3 regions of the Mesorhizobium sp. M0701 genome follow, and region 1 is predicted to be linked to each of the others. Evidence: predicted binding sites of a transcription regulator. Region 1 holds the regulator's gene; each other region holds the start of a gene.
The links. The regulator LexA, encoded in region 1, represses DNA repair genes until DNA is damaged. The targets are predictions, from matches to a motif close to TGTTCNNNNTGTGTTCNG.
Positions count from the first base shown of each region.

Region 2: NKI24_RS13880 (helicase-related protein) is a predicted target of LexA. The motif match lies at 1,118-1,135, and genes of this name have one in related genera.
Region 3: parE (DNA topoisomerase IV subunit B) is a predicted target of LexA. The motif match lies at 2,486-2,503, and genes of this name have one in related genera.

Region 1 covers NZ_JAMYPO010000005.1:128,623-132,831, reverse strand. The annotation lists gene kynU (kynureninase) at 1-849, opposite strand, end outside; gene lexA (transcriptional repressor LexA) at 1,297-2,031, shown strand; gene NKI24_RS07225 (ComEC/Rec2 family competence protein) at 2,025-4,209, opposite strand, start outside.
Region 2 covers NZ_JAMYPO010000011.1:106,188-110,396, reverse strand. The annotation lists gene phbB (acetoacetyl-CoA reductase) at 1-571, shown strand, start outside; gene NKI24_RS13880 (helicase-related protein) at 1,303-4,209, shown strand, end outside.
Region 3 covers NZ_JAMYPO010000007.1:10,336-14,544, reverse strand. The annotation lists gene NKI24_RS09015 (FUSC family protein) at 1-321, opposite strand, end outside; gene parE (DNA topoisomerase IV subunit B) at 364-2,415, opposite strand; gene NKI24_RS09005 (GGDEF domain-containing protein) at 2,689-3,858, shown strand; gene gcvP (aminomethyl-transferring glycine dehydrogenase) at 3,931-4,209, opposite strand, start outside.

The sequences.
Region 1 (4,209 bases):
CGGCTGCGTGCCGCACAGAAACCGGCGGATGCCGGTGCCGGCCGCATAGCCTGGCTCGAAGGCGAAGGGCCGTGCATGGCCCCACCAGCCGGTGAGCGGCTGCTGGATGTCGGAAAGATGCCGCTCAGCCGCATAGATGAAGGCAGGCGCGCCCGGGCCGCCATTCAGATATTTGTAGGTGCAGCCAACGGCAAAATCGGCGTTTGCCTTGTCGAGTTCGACTGGCATCGCGCCGGCGGTGTGGCAGAGATCCCAGACGATCATCGCCCCGGCTTCCTGAGCCCTGCGCGTCAGCGCCGGCATGTCGCGCAGTTCGCCCGACTTATAGTTGACGTGGTTGACCAGCACCACAGCGGTGCGTTCGTCGATCAGCTCTTCGATGGTCGGCGCGTCGACTCCCGAGAGGCGCAGCAGCGTATCTTTTCGCGTCGAAACCACACCCTCGGCCATGTAGAGGTCCGTCGGAAAACTATCGCCCTCGGCGACGATGACCTGCCGCTCCGGTCGCATGGCCATGGCGGCGTGCAGCAGCTTGTAGATATTGACCGATGTCGTGTCGCAGACCACTGTCTGGCCGGCCGCGGCCCCGATCAGGCGCCCGAGCTGGTCGCCAAGTTCAAGCGGCATGTTGAACCAGCCGGCCGTGTTCCATGCGCGGATGAGATCATGCGACCATTCTTCGGTCGCGGCCTTGTGCAGTTCATCGAAAGCGGCACGTGAAGCAGCTCCTAGCGAATTGCCGTCGAGATAGATCACTCCTTGCGGCAACACAAAGCGGTCGCGCATCGCGCGCAGCGGATCCGCGGCATCCATCGCCTTTATGGCCACGAGATCGGGAATTCCTGTCATGATTTGTCTGCTCCCCCAAGATCCAACGCAACGCCGGACACGCATCGACTGTTCTTCCATTACTTGGTTGCGCGCAGCAAGGCTCCACCGGCGAGAAGCAGCCTGACCAGGCGGTGGAAACCGGGACTTAACCCGAGGTTGGCGTTTTGAGTTCGTTTCGTTCACGGTGCATTGACCAAACCGCACAGTCGATACGGGTTCAATTCCGTGCCTTTTGCCGACCGACGGCCGATGCCAGTGCCGCCTTCTAGGAGGCCAGAAGGGCGCAAACGAAAGCAGAATCAAGGCGATGAGGCTCGCGGCGGTGAAAATGCGGTACGCCGGTAGGGGACGTCGTTTGTTTCCCGAGCCTTAACGCATTCATTAAACTTTAAACAGTTGCGGAACACAACTGGAACAGATAGTGTTTGTTCTGGGTTTGTTTTTCTGATTCTGTTGGGGGTCGCTATGCTGACACGCAAACAACACGAACTGCTTATGTTCATCCACGAAAGGTTGAAGGAAAGCGGTATCCCGCCTTCATTCGACGAGATGAAGGAAGCGCTCGACCTGGCTTCCAAATCCGGAATCCACCGGCTGATTACGGCGCTGGAGGAGCGCGGCTTCATTCGCCGTTTGCCCAACCGGGCCCGTGCGCTGGAGGTGCTACGCCTGCCTGACTCGATCGCCCCCGGCCTCAATGCGGCACGCAAGTTCTCGCCGAGTGTCATCCAGGGCAGTCTTGGGCAAGGCGCCCCTCGGCAAGGCAAGCCGACATCGTCGCGCGTGCCCGCAGCCGGAAATGACGACGATGTCGTCGCCGCCGTTTCGATCCCGGTGATGGGCCGCATCGCTGCCGGTGTGCCGATCGACGCCATCCAGCACCAGACGCATTCGATTTCGGTGCCGCCGGATATGATCATGGGCGGCGAGCATTATGCGCTTGAGGTCAAAGGCGATTCGATGATCGAGGCCGGCATTTTCGACGGCGACACGGTGATCATCCGCAATGCCGATACGGCGAGCCCCGGTGAGATCGTGGTGGCACTGGTCGACGAGGAGGAAGCGACGCTGAAGCGGTTCCGCCGCAAGGGCGCCTCGATCGCCCTGGAAGCCGCCAATCCGGCCTACGAGACGCGCATCTTCGGACCAGACAGGGTCAAGGTGCAGGGCAAGCTCGTCGGACTGATCCGCCGCTACTGAGCTCCGCCCTTGGCGCCGGCTTTGGGGTTGTCGGCCCGGCGGTATGGCGGCAGGCCCCGTGCCGCGCGTGAAAATTTCCGCTGCACGTGCCAGGGCCGGTATGATTTTTCGACGGCGAAGCGGATCTCGGCGCGTGTTGCCGCTTGTGGATCGAAATAGACGGCGGCACTTCCCGCGCGCGCCAGTTGCCGTTTGGTGACGACGAGGACCAGCCGGTCGTAGTAGCAGGGGTTATGGGCGGTGGCGTCGTCGATGACGATCAAGCTGGCAAAGGCGCAGGCTGGCCGCGCAGTATCGCGGTCCTTGGCTTGCGCGATGATCGCGCCGGATGGATGCCTGGCAAGGCAGAGGCCGTCCGTGCAAATGAACGGCATGCCCGGCGGTAGGTCGGCCGGATCGGCAATGTCGAATTGCGGGTCGTTCTTTCCAGGTGTTTCCGGCGCGACGATAGCCTCTGATGTGAGCGCGCGTTTCCAGTTGTCGATGGTGAACTCATTCGGGCGTGCCCGGTTGACCGCGAGTTCACCGCTGCCGATCGGCAGCGCGACCAGCCGTGCGTCCTCCGAGACCAATACGTCGGGTATGCGTGTCTGCGTTGTCGTCAGCAAGCCGGCGAGCGCAAAAGGAAGTGCCGCCAGCCGCAACCACGTCGTCGCCATGCTGGCAATGACGAGGGCGATCGTCACCAGAAGGACGGATCTCAGCGAAATCAGCCCGACCGCATCGATCGGCGAGCGCTCCGAGATCCACCCGGACAGGGCGATCATCGCCGTCAGCCCCTTGCCCATGACATAGAGAAAAGGGCCATCCGCACCGAACGGCATCGCCAGCGCGCTGAGAACGGCGAAGGGCATGACGACCAGTGACACGATGGGCATGATGGCCAGATTGGCGAACAGGCTGAGCGGCGCCACGCGCTGGAAATGCCATATGGCGAAAAGCGCCGTGGCGCTCCCTGCAATGATCGAGGTCATCGCCAGACCGCACATGCCCAGCAGGACCTTTCGAGTGGCAAAGCGTAGCGGCGACAGCCGCGGCGGCGGCATGGTGGCCCTGCCGGCGCGGTAATCGGACCAGCCTGCATAGGCGCCGACAAGGGCCGCCGTCGCGGCGAAGGACATCTGGAAACTCGGACCGACCACCTCGTGCGGCGACACCAGGATGACCGCGATGGCCGAGATCGCCAGGTTGCGCATGGTGAGCGCGGCCCGGTCGAACAGCACGGCGATAAGCATCACCGCCAGCATGATGAAGCTGCGTTCGGCCGCCACGACAATGCCGGAAAAGACGAGGTAGGCCGCAATCGAAAAAAGCGCGGCGGCCGCGGCATATTTCTTGACCGGCCGTCGCGATGAGAAATCGGGAAACAGCGCAAAGGCACCCCGCAGCAGCGCCATGATGGTGCCGGCGACCAACGCCATATGCAGCCCCGAGATGGAGATGATGTGGTAGATGCCGGTGCGCCGCATCGCTTCGTTGATCTCCTCGGGAATGCCGGCGCGCACGCCGACGATCAGCGCAGCAGCAATCTCGCCCTCGGCACCGCCGATGCGGCTGCGGATATGGTCGGCGATGGATTCGCGCGCGTCTTCGATCGCGGAAGAAAGCTGCGCGCCAAGCGGCATGCTGCCCGACGACACGATTTTCGGATTGCCGAGAAAAAAGCCGCTGCCGCCGATACCGGCGAAATAGCTGTCGAAGGAGAAATCATAGCTGTCGGGCCGCACCGGGCCGGTCGGCGGCAGCAGCCGCACATAGCCGGTGATCTCGGAACCGGCGGTCAGCTCAGCCGGTATCTTCATCGCCGAAACGCGGACCCGTTCCGGCATGTAGCGCAGTGTCGGCCTGGCCGTTGAGATCACATCGATTGTCAGCCTGATGCGGCCGCTTGCCATGGGCTCGTACGATACGACGCGACCCGTCAGCCGCGTCGAGATTTCGGAGCCGAGCATATGCATTCCGACACGCCATGTCTCGAACTTGGCGGCAAGTACGCCAAGCGCGCAGAGCAGCGCCACCATGAAGCACAGGCGCGTCCTGGGCCATGACCGCGAGACGACGGCACAAAGGGCCGCGAGGAGCGCGATTGCGATCGGCTGTGGAAAGGCCGGCTCCACCGACAGCCCGAAATATACGACCACCCCGCATGCGAGGAACACCGGCACCAGCAGGAAGGCA
Region 2 (4,209 bases), on a different contig from region 1:
TAAATGGTCCGTCGCCGACTACGAGGCCTGCGCCACCGGCATCAAACAGATCGAAGCCGATCTCGGTCCCGTCTCGGTGCTGGTCAACAATGCCGGCATCACTCGCGACGCGATGTTCCACAAGATGACGCGCGAGCAATGGAAAGAGGTCCTCGACACCAACCTTTCCGGCGTCTTCAACATGACGCATCCATTGTGGGGCGGCATGCGCGACCGCAAGTTCGGTCGCATCATCACCATCTCCTCGATCAACGGCCAGAAAGGCCAGGTCGGCCAGGTCAATTATTCGGCCTCGAAGGCCGGCGATATCGGCTTCACCAAGGCACTGGCCCAGGAAGGCGCGCGCGCCGGCATCACCGTCAACGTCATTTGCCCCGGCTACATCGCCACCGAGATGGTCAAGGCAATGGACGAGAAGGTCCTCAACGAGCGCGTCATCCCGCACATCCCGGTCGGTCGTCTCGGCGAGCCGGAGGAAATCGCGCGCTGCGTCGTCTTCCTCGCTTCCGACGATGCCGGTTTCATCACCGGCTCGACCATATCAGCCAATGGCGGCCAGTACGTCGCCTGATCGTTTGTCTTTACGTTGAGACAGATCCGCGCTTGGACGAACGGGCCTGCAAAACGGCCCGTTTCTATAGCGGTCTTCCCGTTGCAAGATCTCGATGCAGCACGCTGCCCCAATCCGGCACGCAAAGGTTAACGGCAAACTCGCAGCTTGTGCAAAAGCCGCCCGGCAGCCTGTGGATTCTCGGTGGAAAAGCTGTCCACAACACAACATGTTGCGGTGAACAAACCAAGAAACTTCGGCTATCTCTGATTCGTCGCCGATTCGTTCCGGCTTTGAGCGGAACGTTAACGGCGAGAGCTGAAAACACCCTCGAAATGATTAAAGCGCGTTAGGAAACATCAATAATTTCATAACGTTGTGCGAAGCAGATTGGCCGGCCACGACCATTCGCCGGCAAAGGTTAACCGCAGTGCTCGCTTGGATGCCGCCTGCATAAATCGGGCCAGTTTCCGTGATTCAGCATGTGGTGAGGTACGCCGACAGAAAACCCAGATGTAGCCGTGAACAAACCCTGAATCAGCGCGAGTCAGTGATTCGTCGCTGATTCGTTCCAGACTCGTTCCAACTGTTAATCGGGAACAGATTTTCTGGCTTCGAACCAACCAATCGGCCTGCCCTCGGCATATTCCGCTTTCGCTTCGCGCCCGAAATCCCTATGTGTCGCCTGTCATACGCGGCCAATATGGGCGCGCTCCCGACAATGCGAGGCAGAGAGCCTTATTTCCAGGCCGATGAACATCCATCCGAAACACACTGAACCGCTGATCCTGTCGGGTCGAGACGTGACGGCCGTGCTCGGCCCGACCAACACCGGCAAGACCCACCTCGCCATCGAACGCATGGTGGCGCATGAAAGCGGCGTCATCGGCCTGCCGCTCAGGCTGCTTGCCCGCGAGGTCTATACGCGCGTCTGCGAGAAGGTCGGCGCCCATAAGGTGGCGCTCATCACCGGCGAGGAAAAGATCCAGCCGGCGGGCGCGAAATACTCGGTCTGCACCGTGGAAGCGATGCCGCGCGAGACCGACGCCGCCTTCGTTGCCATCGACGAGGTCCAGCTCGCCGGCGATCTCGAACGCGGCCACATCTTCACCGATCGCATCCTGCATCTGCGCGGCCGCCAGGAGACGCTGCTGCTGGGCGCGGCCACCATGCACGGCATTCTGCAGCGCCTGCTGCGGGGCGTGTCGGTGGTGACGCGACCACGCCTCTCGCATCTTGCCTATGTCGGTTCGAAGAAGCTGACCCGCCTGCCGCGGCGCACGGCGATCGTCGCCTTCTCGGCCGACGAGGTCTATGCCATCGCCGAGCTGATCCGCCGCCAGCAGGGCGGTGCCGCCGTCGTGCTCGGCGCACTCAGCCCGCGCACCCGCAACGCCCAGGTGGCGCTGTTCCAGTCGGGCGACGTCGACTACCTCGTCGCCACCGACGCCATCGGCATGGGCCTCAACCTCGACCTCGACCACGTCGCCTTCGCCCAGAACCGCAAATTCGACGGCTACCAGTACCGCAACCTGACGGCGGCCGAGCTCGGCCAGATTGCCGGCCGCGCCGGCCGGCATCTGCGCGACGGCACCTTCGGCGTCACCGGCCAGGTCGATCCGCTGGATGATGAACTGGTCAACAAAATCGAGGCGCATGATTTCGACCCGGTGAAAGTACTGCAGTGGCGCACCGCGCATTTCGATTTCGCCAACCTTGATGCGCTGAAGCGCTCGATTGAGACCAACGCTCCGGTCGAAGGCCTGACGCGCGCGCTGCCGGCCGTGGACGCGCAGGCGCTCGAGCATCTGTCGCGCGACGAGGACGTGCGGGCACTCACCACCGATGCCAGGCGCGTGGCGCTGCTGTGGGAAGCCTGCGCGCTGCCCGACTACAGGAAGATCGCGCCGGCCCAGCACGCCGACTTGATTGCCTCCATTTACATGGACCTTGCCAGGCATGGCCATGTCGACGAGAACTACATGGCCGAGCAGGTGCGCCGTGCCGACACAACCGAAGGCGACATCGACACGCTGTCGCACAGGATTGCCCAGATCCGCACATGGACCTTCGTTTCCAACCGGCCCGGCTGGCTGGCCGATCGGGCACACTGGCAGGAAAAGACGCGCGAAATCGAAGACAGATTGTCGGATGCGCTGCATGAGCGGTTGACGAAACGTTTTGTAGACCGCAGGACTTCCGTCCTCATGCGGCGCCTTAGAGAAAACACGATGCCTGAAGCCGAAATCAGCCCAACCGGAACCGTCCTCGTCGAAGGCCATCACGTCGGCGAGTTGCAAGGTTTCCGCTTCACCGCCGACCAGAGCGCCGGCGGCGAAGACGCCAAGGCGGTGCGGGCGGCGGCGCAGAAGGCGCTTGCCGCCGAGTTCGAGGCGCGGGCCGAGCGCTTCGGCGCCTCGGCCAATGGCGACATCGCGCTGGGTTCGGATGGCACGCTGCGCTGGATCGGCGCGCCGATCGGCACGCTGGTCGCCGGCGAAGACGCTTTGAAGCCGCGTCTGGTTCTGCTGGCCGACGAGCAACTCACCGGCCCGGCCCGCGACAAGGTTGCGGCGCGCGCCGAGCGCTTCGTCAACTTCCAGATCGAATCCCTGCTGAAGCCGCTGGTCGATCTCAAGAATGCCGAGCAGATCACCGGCATCGGCCGCGGCATCGCTTTCCAGCTTGTCGAGCATTTCGGCCTCATCAACCGTCGCGACATCGCCGACGAGATGAAGTCGCTCGACCAGGAAGGCCGCGCGGCGCTTCGCCGTCTCGGAGTGCGCTTCGGCGCCTACCATGTCTTCGTGCCGGCGCTGATCAAACCGGCGCCGGCCGGGCTGATAACGCTGCTGTGGGCGCTGAGAAACGACGGCAAGGACAAGCCCGGCTTCGGCGATGTCGTTCACGCACTGGCCTCCGGCCGCACCTCGGTGGTCATCGATCCGACCTTCGACAAGACCTTCTACAAGCTTGCCGGCTACCGCAATCTTGGCCGGCGTGCTGTACGCGTCGATATTCTCGAACGGCTGGCCGACCTGATCCGGCCGGCGACCAACTGGAAGCCGGGCCTCGGCCCTCGCCCCGACGGCGCCTATGACGGCCAGTCCTTCATGGTGACGCCGCCGATGATGTCGATTCTCGGCGCCACCGCCGACGACATGGAAGAAATCCTGAAGGGACTCGGCTATCGCGCCGATGCCAAACCGGCGGCCGAGGTCAAGGCGCGGCTCGAAGCACAGGACAATGCCGCGCGTGAAGCTGCCGCTGCAAAGCAGGCGGCGGAAGAGACTGCGCGCGTCGAGCAGGCGAGGATGGCGGAAGCATCTGCCGCGGCAGAGCCGCCGGCGGAGGCTTCGGAACCTGTGTCGGATGCGGCTCCTGTTGCGGAGGCGGCGGCCGAAGCTGTGACCGAAGCGACGGCAGAGCCTGTCGCGGAAGCTCCAGCCCCTGAAGCTGCGGCAGAAGTCACGCAAGAGACCCGGCCCGCCGCGGAGGCGACTGCTGAAGCGCCTGCGGAACCAGCGGCCGAGCCAAGGGCGGAACCTGGGGCGGAAACTGAGGCTGCGGCACCGGCAGAGCCGCCGGTTTCCGACACTACGGAAGCATCGCCGGCCGAACCTGCAGCGACGGCAGGAGCCATCGCCGGCGAAGCTGCT
Region 3 (4,209 bases), on a different contig from region 1:
CCAGACGGCAAGAACTGCAACCAGCAACCACGGGTTGGCATCGAAAACAGTGGTAATGCCGATCGCAGCCAGCGCGCCGGCAAGCGTGCCGAGGAGACGATAAAACCCCTTCGCCAGCACCATGCCGGCGACCGGCTGTGCGACGATGAACACCGTCATCATCGCCCATTGCGGGTGGTCGAGCTTCAGCGCATAGGCGGCCAATATCGCGATGAGGCCGGCCGAAACGGTGCGCAGGGCAAAGATCCAGTCCGAGCGCGTCGGCCGCGTCAGGCCAGCGATCCGCGTGCCGATATCGTCCTTCAGCCGCGCCCAGGTCAAGTGCTCGTCTCCAGCTCAGAAGGCCAAGCTAGCGGCGGGAGCTCAGATATCCAGCACTTCCGTCTCGGCGAATTCCGCGCGTTCCTGGATGAACCGGAAACGGGCCTCGGGCTTGGTCCCCATCAATGCGTCGACCGCATCCTTGGTCGCCGCCTCGGCATCGATAACGTCGACCCGCAGCAGCGTGCGCTTTTTCGGGTCCATGGTGGTTTCCTTGAGCTGGGCGGCCATCATTTCGCCCAGCCCCTTGAAGCGGCCGATTTCGACCTTGCCGCGCCCGGTGAATTCGGTGCGCAGGAGTTCGTCCTTGTGCGCGTCGTCGCGGGCATAGGCGACCTTGCCGCCTTGCCGGATCGAATAAAGCGGCGGGACCGCCAGATAGAGATGGCCGCCGCGGACCAGGCTTGGCATCTCCTGGTAGAAAAAGGTGATCAGCAGCGAGGCGATATGGGCGCCGTCGACGTCGGCATCGGTCATGATGATGACCCGGTCGTAACGCAGGTCCTCGTCGCGATATCTCGAGCGCGTGCCGCAGCCAAGCGCCTGGATGAGGTCGGATATCTGCTGGTTGGCGGCAAGCTTGTCGTTGCCGGCGCTGGCGACGTTGAGGATCTTGCCGCGCAGAGGCAGCACCGCCTGGCTGGCGCGGTCGCGCGCCTGCTTTGCCGAACCGCCGGCCGAATCGCCCTCGACGATGAACAGCTCGGCACCGGCGGCGGCATTCTGCGTGCAGTCGGCGAGCTTGCCGGGCAGGCGCAGCTTGCGCACCGCACTCTTGCGCGACACTTCCTTTTCCTGGCGGCGGCGCACCCGCTCGTCGGCGCGCGCGATCACCCATTCGAGCAGTTTCGAAGCTTCCTGCGGATTGTCGGCCAGCCAATGGTCGAACGGGTCGCGGATAGCGCTTTCGACGATGCGGATCGCCTCGATCGTCGCCAACCTGTCCTTGGTCTGGCCGACGAATTCCGGTTCGCGGATGAACACCGACAGCATGCCCGCCGCCGAGATCATCACATCCTCGGAAGTGACGATCGAGGCGCGCTTGTTGCCGACCAGGTCGGCATAAGCGCGCAAGCCGCGCGTCAGGACGTTGCGGAAGCCGGCCTCATGCGTGCCGCCCTCCGCGGTCGGGATGGTGTTGCAATAGGAATTGATAAAACCGTCGCCGCCGAACCAGGTCACCGCCCATTCGAGCGAACCGTGGCCGCCCTGCTTCTCGCTCTTGCCGGCAAACATTTCACGGGTCACCTGGAATTCGTCGCCGAGCGAGGCTTTCAGATAGTCCTTGAGGCCGCCCGGAAAATGGAATTCTGCCTTGGCCGGCGTCGTGTCCTTTTCCTTGATCAGCGACGGATCGCAGGTCCAGCGGATTTCGACACCGCCGAACAGATAGGCCTTTGACCGCGCCATGCGGTAGAGCCGCGCAGGCTCGAAAGCAGCACCCTTGCCGAAAATCTGCTCGTCTGGATGGAAGCGGATCTTCGTGCCGCGGCGGTTGTGCACCTCGCCGAGCTGCTCCAGGCCGGTCACCGGAACGCCTCGCGAGAAGCGCTGGCGATAGAGCTTGCGCCCAATCGCGACCTCGACCTCGAGATGGTCGGACAGCGCGTTGACCACGGAAACGCCGACACCGTGCAGGCCGCCGGACGTCTCGTAAACCTTGCTGTCGAACTTGCCGCCTGAATGCAGCGTCGTCATGATGAGTTCGAGCGCCGGCTTCTTGAATTTCGGGTGCGGATCGACCGGAATGCCGCGACCGTTGTCGGTTACGGACAAGTATCCGTCGGCGGAAAGCTCGACATCGATGAAGGTCGCATGGCCGGCGACCGCCTCGTCCATCGAATTGTCGATGACCTCGGCGAACAGATGGTGCATCGCCTTGTCGTCGGTGCCGCCAATGTACATGCCCGGGCGGCGGCGCACCGGCTCCAGCCCCTCCAGCACTTCGATATCGGCGGCACTGTAGCTCTCGCTGGCGTCGCGGGGCGCCGGCCGCTTCGCCGCCTGCACCAGCGGGTCGGCCGGGCGCGCGGCGGCGCGAGCCGGTTGCGGCTGCTTGTCCAATTTGGCGAAAAGATCGTTATTGTCGTCCATGCCGGTCCTGGATTCCGATGCTGCGAATCACCACCCGATACTGCCACGCTTTTCGCGGGCAGGCGACGGAGGTTCCTGTTACGTTCGAGGATAGAGCCTCTTACTGCAAAACCATTCGACAGCCAAGCGGCGGAAATGGGGTCGAAGCTTGGGGCATCGACGCTTTGTAAACCTTGTCCGAAGGTTACGCCGCAAGGTTGGCTGAAAAACGATATCCGCGAACTGTCGCTGACCTAGAATGCAGTGGAACCCTCAAGAGGCTGTCGCTTAAGCATGTTGGATTACAGTTCGCTTCTGCTCGCGGCGGCGCTGTCGGGCACGTGCCTTAGCATCACCATGTTTGCGATCTGGTTCAGCGCGCCACAGGCACGCTTTGTGCTGACGGTGGCCTGCGGCATTCTCGTGCTGGTCGCACATGTCGTGTTGTTTTGGCATTACGCAAGAGATCCAAGCCCCTGGCTTTGCCAGATCGTGCTTGCGCTTCTCAGCCTCGGTTTCCTGATTATCTGCCTGTCGGCTATGCAATATCTCGGCATAGGCGACTACAGGCGAGCCATCTTGCCGACCTTGGTTGCGATGGCTGTTTGCGCGGGCGCGACGTATCTCGGGTTTGATGGTGTCGGCATTATTGTCACCTACGCGACGGTAACGGCGCTGCTCTCGCTCATCGGGGCGATGTTCTGGATTGAGGGTGGTCACGATCGCCGGATATTGCTGGTCGTCTCGTTCCTGAGCGGCGTCTGTGCGCTGTCGTTCGGACTTTGCGGCGCGGTCCTGCTGGTCACGGGCCAATGGGTGCTGGGTGTTGCGCCCGACAATTGGGCCGAGCGGGTGAATTCCGTCGTGGCCGTCGCCTGCATGACCGGGCTCGGCGCATTGACGCTCTCCCTGCACCATTTGCAGGCGCAGATCGAACTGAAGGCCGAGACGATGACCGATCCATTGACCGGGCTGATGAATCGGCGGGCGTTGACGGCACTCTACGGCGAGCGGGTCTTCGGTCCGTTCATGTCCGTCGCCATGTTCGACCTCGACCATTTCAAGAGGACGAACGACGTATTCGGTCACCCGGTCGGCGACCAGGTCCTGCGCTGCTTCGCCGGCGTCATCAGGAAGTACGCCAGAACCGGCGTCGACGCCTTCCGGTTGGGCGGCGAGGAATTCGTGCTCGTCATGTCGCGGATGACGGAAGAGAAGGCCTATGACATTGCGAGCAAGATCAGCGTCGCCTTCGGCACGGAAGTCGTGGCCACCCAGCTCGGTCCGTTGCGAAGCACAGTCAGCGGCGGCATCGGCTTTGGCGGAACAAACGGCACCGGTCTCGACGATGTGCTGGCCGAAGCCGACGCAGCACTCTATGCGGCAAAGCGCGCCGGGAGAAATCGCGTCGTCGTCCGGGACCGGGCGAGCAAGGCCGACGGGCCGGCCTTGCGTTCTGCCTGATTGAGGTTTCTATCTTCTTGTTAGACCCACGATCTTGTCCGAAAACCGGATTCCACTTTTCGGGATCATGATCTATTCCGCCGCACCCAGATATTCCGACAGCGGCGGGCAGGAGCAGACAAGGTTGCGGTCGCCGGCGACATTGTCGATGCGCGACACCGGCGGCCAGTATTTTGCCGCCGTGTCGGCATCGCCGGCGGGGTAGGCCGCCTCCAGGCGCGAATAGGGATGGGTCCACTGGCCGGCCAACGCCTCGGCGGCGGTGTGCGGCGCATTGACTAGAGGATTGTCGGCCAACGGCCATTCGCCCTTCGCCACCTTGGCTGCCTCGCCGGCTATGGCGATCATCGC